2 regions of the Streptomyces sp. NPDC018693 genome follow, and region 1 is predicted to be linked to the other one. Evidence: riboswitches for the same ligand, from Rfam matches in the RefSeq annotation. Region 1 holds a riboswitch; the other holds the start of a gene.
What was found. Region 1 has a riboswitch for ZMP and ZTP ahead of ACH5AC_RS01010 (glycine hydroxymethyltransferase). Riboswitches for the same ligand answer to the same signal wherever they lie in the genome.

Region 1 (5,837 bases):
GCGCCTACGACCGTCATGTGCGCGCCTCCCGGCTGCGGTACCGGCGTCGCCGTGACGCCCTCGTCGAGGCCGTCGCCGCCCAGGCACCCGACGTCCGGGTCACCGGTATCGCGGCGGGGCTGCACGCCGTGCTCCGACTCCCGCCCGGCACCGAGGAGTCGGTGGTCCGCGCGGCCGCCTGGCAGGGGCTGGCCCTGATGGGCCTCTCCCGTTTCCGCCACGCGGCCGCCACGACCGAGCCGGTGGACGCCCTGGTGGTGGGGTACGGGGTGCCGTCGGACCGGGGATGGCCCGGGGCGCTGGAAGCGTTGTGCCGCGTCCTGCCGTGACCGATCCTGGCGGGGACGGGGGTGCCTGTGGACTGTTTCCGGCCGATCTCTAGGCTGTCCGCCGGACAACGCACGGGAACCACGGGCACCACAAGAACCATCAGAAACATATGCACAGCCAACGGGGACAACGGGGAGACGGGGACATGGCGGAACAGACACGCAGGCGGTTGCGGTCCGGCACGGTCGTGCTCGGCGGGATGGGGCTGCTGGCGACCGCCCTCACGGCATGCTCGTCCGACGCGGACAAGCGCTGCGTCGACCGCGACAGCTACCAACTGGGGCGCGGCTACAAGGTCGTCTCCGACAAGAACTGCAAGTCCTCCACCTCCAACGCCAGTTGGTACTACGGCGGTAAGAAGAAGAGCGGCTGGGTCAACGGCGGCTCCTTCACCAAGCCCAGCAAGGGCTCCGGCGGCTCGTCGAGCGGCGGCAGCGGTATCGACCGCGACGGCTTCGGCGGCTCCGGCAGCTCCGGCGGCTGAGCCGGAGGCACACCCATGGAACGCCGCACCATCGCACCGCGCCCCGGCTGGCAGCAGACCGTCGAGGAGCAGGGCGTCATCTACCCGCTCACCCGCTACCCGGACGGCGAGCTGCGCCCCTACTGGGACGAGAGCGCGTACTACGTCTTCTCCCTCGACGAGGTCGAGGCGCTGGAGGAGACCGTCGAGGAACTGCACCGCATGTGCCTCGCCGCCGCCGACCACGTCGTCACCGCCGACCGCTTCGCCGACCTCGGCATCACCGACCCGCGCGTCGCGTCGGCGGTCGCCGAGGCATGGCACCGGCGTGCCGAACTCCCGTCCCTCTACGGCCGCTTCGACCTGCGCTACGACGGCACCGGCCCGGCCAAGCTGCTGGAGTACAACGCCGACACGCCCACCTCCCTGGTCGAGGCGGCGAGCGCCCAGTGGTTCTGGATGGAGGAACGCTTCCCTGGCGCCGACCAGTGGAACTCCCTCCACGAACGCCTCGTCGCCGCCTGGAAGCGACAGGCACCGCTGCTCCCGCCGGGCAGCCCGCTGCACTTCGCGCACTCCTCCGCCGACGAACTCGGCGAGGACCTGATGACAGTCGCCTACCTCAAGGAGACCGCCGAACAGGCCGGCCTCGACACCGACTGGATCTCCATGGAGGAGATCGGCTGGGACCCGCTCTCCGACCGCTTCGTCGACAACAACCTCCGGTTCATCCGCAGCTGCTTCAAGCTCTATCCCTGGGAGTGGATGACCGAGGACCGCTTCGCCGGCCACGTCCTCGACACCCTCGACAACGGCGGCGGCACCGGCAGCACCCTGTGGATCGAGCCCGCCTGGAAGATGCTGCTGAGCAACAAGGCCCTGCTGGCGATCCTCTGGGAGCTGTACCCCGGCCACCCGAACCTCCTGCCCGCCCACCTCGACGGCCCCCGCGACCTCGCCACCACCGGCGGCTACGTCGCCAAGCCGCTGCTGGGCCGCGAGGGCGCCGGCGTGACCGTGCACCACCCCGGCGCCGACCCCGTCATCCGCGACGAACCCTGCTGCTACCAGCAACTGGCACCCCTGCCCGCCTTCGACGCCAACCACGTCGTCCTCGGCGCCTGGGTCGTCGAGAACGAGTCGGCCGGCCTCGGCATCCGGGAGTCGTCCGGACTGGTCACCGACGAGTACGCCCGCTTCCTTCCGCATGTGATCCTCTAGGGTCGGCGCGTCGCTCGCATGGTGGACGTGGAGCCCTGGGCGGCCTGGGTCCCCGGTAGGCTGGCGGCGGGTCGTGACTGGCGCGCTGGGATGGGACGGACCATCGGGGAGCGGCCCATGAGTGAACAAGTGCCGTGCGCCTGGGCCAGCCGTGCATCGTGACCGACACCTGTTACGCCACCCGGAGGCCGACGACATGTCCGACCAACCCCTCTCCAACGAGTCCACCGCCTTCCGTGCCGCCCTCGACGTGATCCGCGCCGTCGAGCCGCGCGTGGCCGACGCCATCGGCCAGGAGGTCACCGACCAGCGCGAGATGCTCAAGCTGATCGCCTCCGAGAACTACGCCTCCCCGGCCACCCTCCTGGCCATGGGCAACTGGTTCAGCGACAAGTACGCCGAGGGCACCGTCGGCCGCCGCTTCTACGCCGGCTGCCGCAACGTCGACACCGTCGAGTCCCTCGCCGCCGAACACGCCCGCGAGCTCTTCGGCGCCCGCCACGCCTACGTCCAGCCGCACTCCGGCATCGACGCCAACCTCGTCGCCTTCTGGGCCGTCCTCGCCGCCCGCGTCGAGGCCCCCGCACTGGAGAAGGCGGGCGTCCGCCAGGTCAACGACCTCTCCGAGGCCGACTGGGCCGAACTGCGCCGCGCCTTCGGCAACCAGCGCATGCTCGGCATGTCCCTGGACGCCGGCGGCCACCTCACCCATGGCTTCCGCCCGAACATCTCCGGCAAGATGTTCGACCAGCGCTCCTACGGCACCGACCCGGCGACCGGACTCCTCGACTACGACGCGCTGCGCGCCTCGGCCCGCGAGTTCAAGCCGCTGATCATCGTCGCCGGCTACTCCGCCTACCCCCGCCTGGTGAACTTCCGCATCATGCGGGAGATCGCCGACGAGGTCGGCGCCACGCTGATGGTCGACATGGCGCACTTCGCCGGCCTGGTGGCGGGCAAGGTGCTCACCGGTGACTTCGACCCCGTGCCGCACGCGCAGATCATCACCACCACCACCCACAAGTCGCTGCGCGGCCCGCGCGGCGGCATGGTCCTGTGCGACGACTCCCTCAAGGACCAGGTCGACCGCGGTTGCCCGATGGTCCTCGGCGGCCCGCTGCCGCACGTCATGGCCGCCAAGGCGGTCGCCCTCGCGGAGGCGCGGCAGGAGTCCTTCCGCGACTACGCCCAGCGCATCGTCGACAACTCCCGCGCCCTCGCCGAGGGCCTCATGCGCCGCGGCGCCACCCTGGTGACCGGCGGCACGGACAACCACCTCAACCTGATCGACGTGGCCACCTCCTACGGCCTCACCGGCCGCCAGGCCGAGGCCGCCCTCCTCGAGTCCGGCATCGTCACCAACCGCAACTCCATCCCCGCCGACCCCAACGGAGCCTGGTACACCTCCGGCATCCGCATCGGCACGCCCGCGCTGACGACGCGCGGCCTGGGGACCGCCGAGATGGACGAGGTGGCCGGTCTGATCGACCGCGTCCTCACCACCACCGAGCCCGGCACCACCGCCAAGGGCACCCCCTCCAAGGCCGCCCACGTCCTCGACGCGAAGGTCGCCGACGAGATCTCCCACCGGGCCACCGACCTCGTCGCCGGTTTCCCGCTGTATCCGGAGATCGACCTGGGCTGAGCCCCGACATAGTCCGAGCCCCGACCTGGGCGAACCTCCGCGGTTCGCTCAGAGGTCGATCAGCTCCTGCCGTGGTTCGCTGCGCGGCGGTCCCGCGTCCTGCAGGATCGCCGCACGGCGTATCAGGGCGGTGCCGGCGGCCCCGAGGACCGTGCCCAGCGCCAGGCCGGGTATGGCCCAGCGGAGGGCGTCGGCCCGGTCCGGGGCGGGCTTCGGGGTGGGGTGCCGCTGCGGCGGGGCACCCACCAGCCCCAACCGCTCCAACTGGTCGAACGTCGCCCGCGATGTCCGGTGCCAGCGGATGTCGCCGTCCTCGACATCCGGCGCGGCATCCGAGCGCACCCAAGGTGTGCCGTCGTCGGCCAGGAACAGCTGGTCATGCTGCTCCAGGACTGCCTGCCCACCCGGAGGCCCCCCGGTCCCCGGCCCGCCCCCCACACCGGTCAGCGCCCACACCACGGTGGCCCGCACCGCCGGATAGCTGCCCTCGTCCCACGCCTGCGACACTCGCGTGGTTCCCCTGTACGTCGGCTGTAACAGCTGCCAGACCAGGGCGAACAGCGAGTTGCCCGATCGCAGGGCCGTGGTCCGGCCGGTGTCGCTCCTGGTCACGATCGCCACGTCGGGGATGCCCAGCTCCTGCTCATCACTCACCTGTGCGGCCGCCGCCTGGCTCACCGGCAGTCCGAACAGAGCCGAGCCGATCGCCAGCACCGTGGCCAGGACCGCCCACGGCGGCATCGACGCCCGCCGTTTCCCCCTCACGGGTGCCCGCCCCTTCTCCAGTGCGCCGGTCTCGCCCCCATGTGTGTCCATCCGGTCCCCCTCACATCCGCTCCCCTCCCAGTCACGGCCGCCTTCGTCGGCCCTCACACGTCCAGCAGTTCCTGCCTCGGTCCCGGCTCCGCCTGCGCCCGGTCCGCCCACCGCCGGGCGATCGGCGGGCGCAGGGCGAGGGCCAGGGCCCCGCCGGCCGCCGCGCCGGGCAGGGTCCACCACCAGTTGGTGCCCGCGTCCGGCGAGGCGCCGGAGCCCCTGGGCGCGGGGGCGGCGGCCGCCGACGCGGACTCCGGCGTCCCCCCGGCACCCGTCTCCGCCGTGCTCCCGGCGCCCGTCTCCGCCGTGTCGCCTTCCAGCAGGTCGCGACCAGCACCACCGGAGCCCTCGTCCGACACCGGGCCCATCACGCCCAACTCCGTGAGCAGCGCGCGCAGTTGGGTCGGAGCGGGGGCGCGATGCCAGTAGCCGCTGACCGAGTCGGGCAGATCGGAGGTGCGGATCCACACGTCCTCTCCGCCGAGTACCGGGAAGACCTGGTCCAGTCGGTAGGGCGTTATGTCGTGGATCATCCACGTGACATTGATCTGGCGGGCGTGGGTGAGGTCGGCCGCATCCGGTGTCCGGGCGGTGCCCGAGCGGGTCGAGTCGATCAGGCCCTCCAGCTCCTTGTACCGCTCGTCGGCGTAGTACAGACCGGTTGCCTCCGAGCTGCCCGGAGCGACCAGGAGCACACTCGTCGGGCCGCCCGCCGAGGCGGGTGCCGCGCCCCACATCACCAGCGCCGACACGGCCGCCAACGCCCCTGCCGCGCCCGCCACTCGACGGAAACGACCACGCCATCCACGCATACGAACCCCCAAGCCCGGCGATCCCCTGCGGCCCGCTCGCCCGCGAGCCGTCTGTCACTCCTGGTACACCGCCCGACCCGACCGGGTTCCCACTCCCCGCGAGGAGTTTTCGGAACGTCTCGCCTCTGCCGGGTGCCGGGTGCGAGGCGCTAGCGCAGCGACATCGCTATCTCGACCGCCCGCGCCCGCGACGTGACACCCTCCAGCCGCAGCGTCACGGAGGCGGTGCCGTCCCCCTGCTCCCACAGCAGGGTCGGTCCGGCCGTCCGCTCCTCACGCTCGAAGCGCCCACCGCTGTCGTCGATCATCCAGAAGCCGAGCAGATGCGGGCGCGCGAACCACAGGGCCACCTCGTCCGCCCCGCCCTCGGGGTCCACCTCGCCCAGCGGTATCCACTCCGGCTGCTCGCGCATGGCCTTGGTGAAGCCGATGTCCAGGCGGGCCGGATACTCGTCCAGCCGGATCACACGCCCCTGCTCACGCCAGCACAGGCTGACCAGGAACCGCTGCCCCGGCTCCGCCGTGACCGACACCGCGTCCGGGGTGCCCA
Region 2 (5,837 bases), on a different contig from region 1:
ACGCCAGGGTGAGCAGGCTCAGCCGGCCCGTACCGATCTCGGCGCGCCCTTCCACCGGCTGGGTCAGCGACCGCATGGACGGATGGAGCGCGGCGACGGCCCAGGCGCCGTACAGGACGGCCCAGCCGAGATCGACCGCGGTACCCGTGCGCCAGGTGCCGTTCAGTTGTATGAGGCCGTACGCCACGTCGGCGGTGAGCAGGCCGACGGTGCCCGCGGTGAGCAGCATGAGCGAGGGGCTCCGGCCACCACGTCCGACGACGAGCAGACGCAGCAGCATCGCCAGAACGAGGATGTCACCGAGCGGATAGGCGATGGAGAACGCCTTCTGCACCCAGGTGAGACCCTCGAGTTCGGCGAACGGCTCGATGAGGAACAGCCACGACAGCAGTGCCAGGCCGACTGTCAGTGTCAGCGCGTCGACGAGGCTCGCGCGGTCGCGCCAACTGGTGCGCCAGCGGACGAAGCTCAGCAGCCCGGCCGCATACAGCGGATATGCCGCGAGATAGAAACCGTCGGCGATCGACGGAAACGGGACCTCGTCGAGCAGCTCGATGAGGATGATCTGGGCGGTCTGGCCCGCGGCGAATGCGAAGTTTCCCGCGGCGAGCAGCAGCCACGGGAGCCGATGCGTCGGGCGGTTGAGAAAGACACCCAGGAGAATACCGCCGACGCCGGTCGCTCCAATGGCGGTGAAGATCAGCCGCTGTTCCGGAAGCATGTAGTAGAGCATCGTCAGTACGACGATGCTCGTGCCGACGGCGGCCATCGCGGCATGGCCTCGTAGTCGCGCGTTCAACCCAACTCACCTCCTGGGAGGGTGGCTTGCCGGTCGGGCCGAGCTGAGCGAACGGCACCGGGCGATGGCTGGGAAGCTCATGGGATTCAGGCTGGCAAAGGGAGAGTCTCCGGGGCTGCGGCGCGGCGCCCTGGTCGCCTGTGAAACACGATCGCCTGTATACGCGGTTGCCGGTATCAGCGGTCTCCGGTATGCGGGCTCCTTCCCGCCGAGACATCGACGTGTCTGCCATCCAGCTTACCCGGCTCGTCATTTCGCGCACGCGCAGGAAGAGATACCGCGTAACGCGCCATGAGAGACGACCGTCACGCATCGCGGGAAACCGCGTGATGCGTGAAAATGGAGGACGCCGAAACCTGATCTGATTCGCCCAGCAGCGATCGGCTCCTGACGGAGCGTGGAGTCCCCGTGCTCTCCGATTACCGCCGGACCTTCTCTCCGGCAGGCAGTCTGCTCTTCTCCACCGCGGGCTTCATCGCACGCCTCCCGCAGTCGATGATCGGTGTCGGCATCATCATCATGCTGTCGCAGCTCGGCGGTGACTACCGCCTCGCCGGCTCGGTCTCGGCCACGCAGGCGCTCGCCGCCGCGGCGATCGGACCGCAGATCTCCCGGCTGGTCGACCGTCACGGCCAGCGCCGGGTCGTCCTCCCGGCGACGGCCGCGACGGTCGCCGCCATCGGTGCGCTGCTGCTGTGCGCACGGTACGCCGCCCCCGACTGGACGCTGTACGTGGCGGCGGCGGGAGCGGGCTGCATGCCCAGCATGGGCGCTCTCGTCAGGGCCCGCTGGGCGGAGATCCACCGGGCGTCACCGCGGCTGTTGCACACCGCGTACTCGATGGAGTCGGTGCTCGACGAGGTGGTCTACGTCGTCGGCCCGGCGTTGGCGATCACCCTGTCGGCCGAGGGACCGGCCGAGGCCGGACCACTGACGGCCGCGGTCCTGCTCGCCGTCGGCGTCCTGCTGTTCGCCGCCCAGCGGCGCACGGAACCGCCGGTGCGCGCCGAGCGGCAGCGCGTCCGCGGCTGGGCGCTGCGCATCCGGGGACTCGGCGTGCTGACCTTGACGGCGACGTCGGTGGGCGCGTCCTTCGGTTCGGTGGATGTCGTGACGGTGGCGTTCGCCGACGCGCACCACCACAAGGCGGTCTCCGGCCTGCTGCTGGGCGTGTACGCGCTCGGCTCGGGCCTGGCGGGCGCGGTCTTCGGTGCCATCGGGCCGCGGGGGACGATCACGCGGCGGTTGCCGGCCAGCGTCTGGGCGATGGCGGTGACGACCGTGCCGCTGTTGTTCGCGCCGGGGCTCGCGGTGCTGGCGGGGATGCTCTTCGTGGCGGGCATGTCCCTCGCGCCGACCCTGATCACCACGATGGAGCTGGTGAACCGCCTGGTGCCGGCCGCCCGGCTCACCGAGTGCATCACCTGGATCGTTTCGGGCCTCTCCGTCGGGGTGGCGCTGGGCTACGCCTTGTCCGGGTGGATGGTCGACGCTGCGGGAGCCTCGGCGGGCTACGCGGTGCCGTGCGCGGCGGCAGTGCTCGCCGCCTCGACGGCCACCCTCGGCCTGCCCCGGCTGTCCCGCGTGGGCGTGCAGTGACAGGCACACCCTTCGAGCGGCTCCCTGCCCACAGGATCCGGCGGACCTCGCGGACCAGGTGCCGGGCGTGCAGCTCGTCCACCTTGTTCAGCTCGGTCAGCTCGGTCAGCTCGGTCAGCTGACGGGACACCGGCGGCAGCTCGGCGGGGATGTCGCCGCTCACCCGCCGGTCGCACCCGCGGCCCACGGCTTGCCGAGCCCGGTGGGGCGGGGGACGCTCGGAGATGAGGGTCTCGCGGCATGTTCTCCGATCGGTACGCGGCCCTCCGAGGAGGTCACCATGGGCACTGCGAGCTCCACCTTCGACACCGAGACCCTGCGCCGGGCAGTGGAGGGGAACACCGGCAACAACCTGCTGTCGCTCTACGCGGACGACGCGGAGCTGCGCATCATCGACCGCAACACCCAGCCGAGCCATCCCAAGGTCCTGCACGGCCGCGGCCAGATAGCCGAGATGCTCGACGACGTCTACAGCCGTGACATGACGCACAAGATGGAGGGGTGCGTGATCCAGGGCGATCGGGCCGCCTACAGCGAGTCCTGCGAGTACGCGGACGGCGTCCGGGTGCTCTCCGAGTCGATGATCACCCTGCGGGACGGCAAGATCACCGAGCAGGTCATGATCCAGGCTTGGGACGAGTGACCCGGCCCGAGGTGCGGCATCGGGTCCGGGCCGTCCCCGGTGACCTGGGCCCTTGCCGTGCCGCTACCCTGTTCGAGGGCCGTGACTGGCGCTGAGGTGGAGCACCACCGGGGAGCGGCCGAGCAGACACCTGATGCCGTGCGCCTGGGCGAGGAGAACCGATCAGCCCAGGAGTGGATCATGTCGCAGGCCCGGCTCATGGACGGCACCGCGCTCGCCCGCCGCATCGTCGAGGAGACCGCGAAGAAGGCCGCCGATCTCGCGGTCCGCACCGGTACGACGCCGTGTCTGGCGACGGTGCTGGTGGGCGAGGACCCCGCGTCCGTCACCTACGTGAAGATGAAGCAGAACCGCTGCCGCAAGGCCGGCATCGGCTCGCGCCATGTGGCGCTGCCGGCCGCGACGACCACCGAGGAACTGGTGGACACGCTGCGCGCGCTGTCCTCGGACCCGACCGTGCACGGCATCCTGCTGCAGCACCCGATGGGCGACCACATCGACGAGCGGGCCGCGTTCGAGGCGATCGCGCCGGAGAAGGACGTCGACGGGGTCACCTTCGCGTCCTTCGCGACGATGAGTTTCGGCCTGCCCGGATTCGTGTCGTGCACTCCGGGCGGCATCATGCGGCTGCTCGACGAGTACGACGTCGACCCGGCCGGCAAGCGGGCGGTGGTCGTGGGCCGCAGCGCCATCCTCGGCAAGCCGGCCGGCATGCTGCTGCTCGCCCGGGACGCCACCGTGACGTACTGCCACTCCCGCACCGCCGACCTGTCGGCGGCCGTGCGGGAGGCGGACATCGTGGTCGCCGCCGTGGGCCGGCCCCGGCTGATCGAGGGCCGGGACGTCAAGCCGGGCGCGGTGGTGATCGACGCGGGCTACAACCCGGGCAACGTCGGTGACGTCGACTTCGACTCGGCCGTCGAGCGGGCGTCGCTGATCACTCCGGTGCCGGGCGGTGTCGGCCCCATGACCATCGCCACGCTGCTGGAGCAGACGGTGACGGCGGCCGCCCGGCAGCTCCTCGGCTGACCGCGTCCAACTGGCCGCTTTCGCAGGGTGGTTCGCCCCGGATCCGGCCCGCTCGGCCCATACTGGTGGCTGTGCGAGTGGCGATCATGACGGCGGGATCCCGGGGCGATGTCGCCCCCTTCACCGGGCTGGGCCATGGCCTCGTGCACGCGGGCCACGAGGTCACCCTGGTCACCCATGCCCGTTTCGAGCCGCTGGTGGCCGGCTCGGGCATGGCCTTCCACCCTCTGCCGGTCGATCCGCGCGAGGAACTGGAGTCCGCGCGCGGGCGGGGCCTGCACCGCAGCGGCACCGGTGCGGGCAAGCTGCTGCGGGTGGTGTCCATGGCCCGCTCGCTCGTCGGACGGATGGCCGACGACCTGGAGGCCGCCGCCCGCGTGAGCGATCTGCTGCTCCTGGCCGCCTCCGTGGCACCGCTCGGGCACACCGTCGCCGACGGACTGGGCCTGCCACGCCTCGAGCTGGCCCTCCAGCCGATCGCCCCGACCCGCGAGTTCGCGCCCCCGATGCTCGGCGGCGGTTCCTACGGCGCCCTCGGCAACCGGCTCGCCGGGCGGGGCGTGGAGTGGGCCGTGGAACGGGTCTTCGCCCCCGTCCTGCCACAGGTCCGGGCCCGCCTCGGGGTGACCGGCGACCAGCGCGCTCCCGCCCCGGTCCTGCACGGCTTCAGCCCCTCGGTCGTCCCCCGCCCCCGCGACTGGCCGGCCGACCTCGCCGTCACCGGCTACTGGTGGCCGTACGACCGCGACACCCGGCTCCCGCCCGAACTGCGGGAGTTTCTCGCAGCGGGCCCACCCCCGGTGTACGTGGGGCTGGGCAGCGCGACCGTGCCCGATCCGGCGGGGCTCAGCACCCAGGTCGTGCGGGCCCTGCGACGGGCCGGCCTGCGCGGCGTGATCCAGCGCGGCTGGGCCGACCTCGCCGCACACGGCGACGACATGCTCACCGTCGACGAGGTCCCCCACGCCCTCCTCTTCCCCGAGACGGCCGCCGTCGTCCACCACTGCGGCGCCGGCACGACAGCGGCGGGCCTACGAGCAGGCGTACCGGCCATCCCGGTCCCGATCCAGTTCGACGAGGGCTTCTGGGCGGAACGGCTGGTGAGACTGGGGGTGGCTCCCAGAGCACTCCCCCTGCGCCGTCTGACCACGGACACCCTGACCGAGATCCTCGTACGAGCAACACGCGAGCCACGGTTCCGCCGGCGAGCGGAGAAGCTGGGCGAGCGCGTACGCGGGGAGAACGGCGTGGGGCACGTCGTGGAAGCAGTCGGTCGGCTCACCTAGGGAGAACTGCGCGAACAGCCGCGACAAACCCGCACCCGCCCACCCACCTATCGCCACCCCTCCGGCCGCAATATCCCCAACAACTGACGAACCAGCTCCTCCACAACCTCGTCCAACGTCGCATCGACCCACCCCGCACTCCAGTCATGCAGCAGCCCGTTGACGCTGCCGATAAAGGCTGTCGCCGCCAGCCGATAGTCCCGGGGGGCCGCCTCCCCCCGGGCCACCGCCACAGCCGCCTCCGCGCAGATCAGCTCGACCCACCGCGCCCGCCGGGCCAGTCGCTGCTGCTCCAGCCGCGCACTCACCCCGATGATCTCGACGAAGGTGATCCTGATCCGCCGGGGATCGGCGGTCACACTCCCGGCATAGGCATGGAAGATCGCTGTGACCCGCTCGGCCAGCGGCAGCGCCCGCGTCGCCGCGAACGCGGTCAGCACCGCCTCCTCGGCCCACTCGTTGACCTGCAGATGCAGCGCGG

Region 2: another riboswitch for ZMP and ZTP. It lies ahead of ACH5AC_RS16450 (bifunctional 5,10-methylenetetrahydrofolate dehydrogenase/5,10-methenyltetrahydrofolate cyclohydrolase); the one in region 1 lies ahead of ACH5AC_RS01010 (glycine hydroxymethyltransferase).

Annotation. Positions count from the first base shown of each region.
Region 1 is NZ_JBIRZZ010000001.1:203,877-209,713, forward strand. Features, by position in the region: gene ACH5AC_RS00995 (PLP-dependent aminotransferase family protein) at 1-329, shown strand, start outside; gene ACH5AC_RS01000 (hypothetical protein) at 476-814, shown strand; gene ACH5AC_RS01005 (glutathionylspermidine synthase family protein) at 830-2,014, shown strand; ZMP/ZTP riboswitch at 2,078-2,167, shown strand; gene ACH5AC_RS01010 (glycine hydroxymethyltransferase) at 2,211-3,659, shown strand; gene ACH5AC_RS01015 (hypothetical protein) at 3,708-4,475, opposite strand; gene ACH5AC_RS01020 (hypothetical protein) at 4,529-5,257, opposite strand; gene ACH5AC_RS01025 (hypothetical protein) at 5,437-5,837, opposite strand, start outside.
Region 2 is NZ_JBIRZZ010000005.1:301,065-306,901, reverse strand. Features, by position in the region: gene ACH5AC_RS16465 (putative bifunctional diguanylate cyclase/phosphodiesterase) at 1-799, opposite strand, end outside; gene ACH5AC_RS16460 (MFS transporter) at 1,208-2,398, shown strand; gene ACH5AC_RS16455 (nuclear transport factor 2 family protein) at 2,679-3,041, shown strand; ZMP/ZTP riboswitch at 3,113-3,198, shown strand; gene ACH5AC_RS16450 (bifunctional 5,10-methylenetetrahydrofolate dehydrogenase/5,10-methenyltetrahydrofolate cyclohydrolase) at 3,222-4,070, shown strand; gene ACH5AC_RS16445 (glycosyltransferase) at 4,157-5,356, shown strand; gene ACH5AC_RS16440 (TetR/AcrR family transcriptional regulator) at 5,404-5,837, opposite strand, start outside.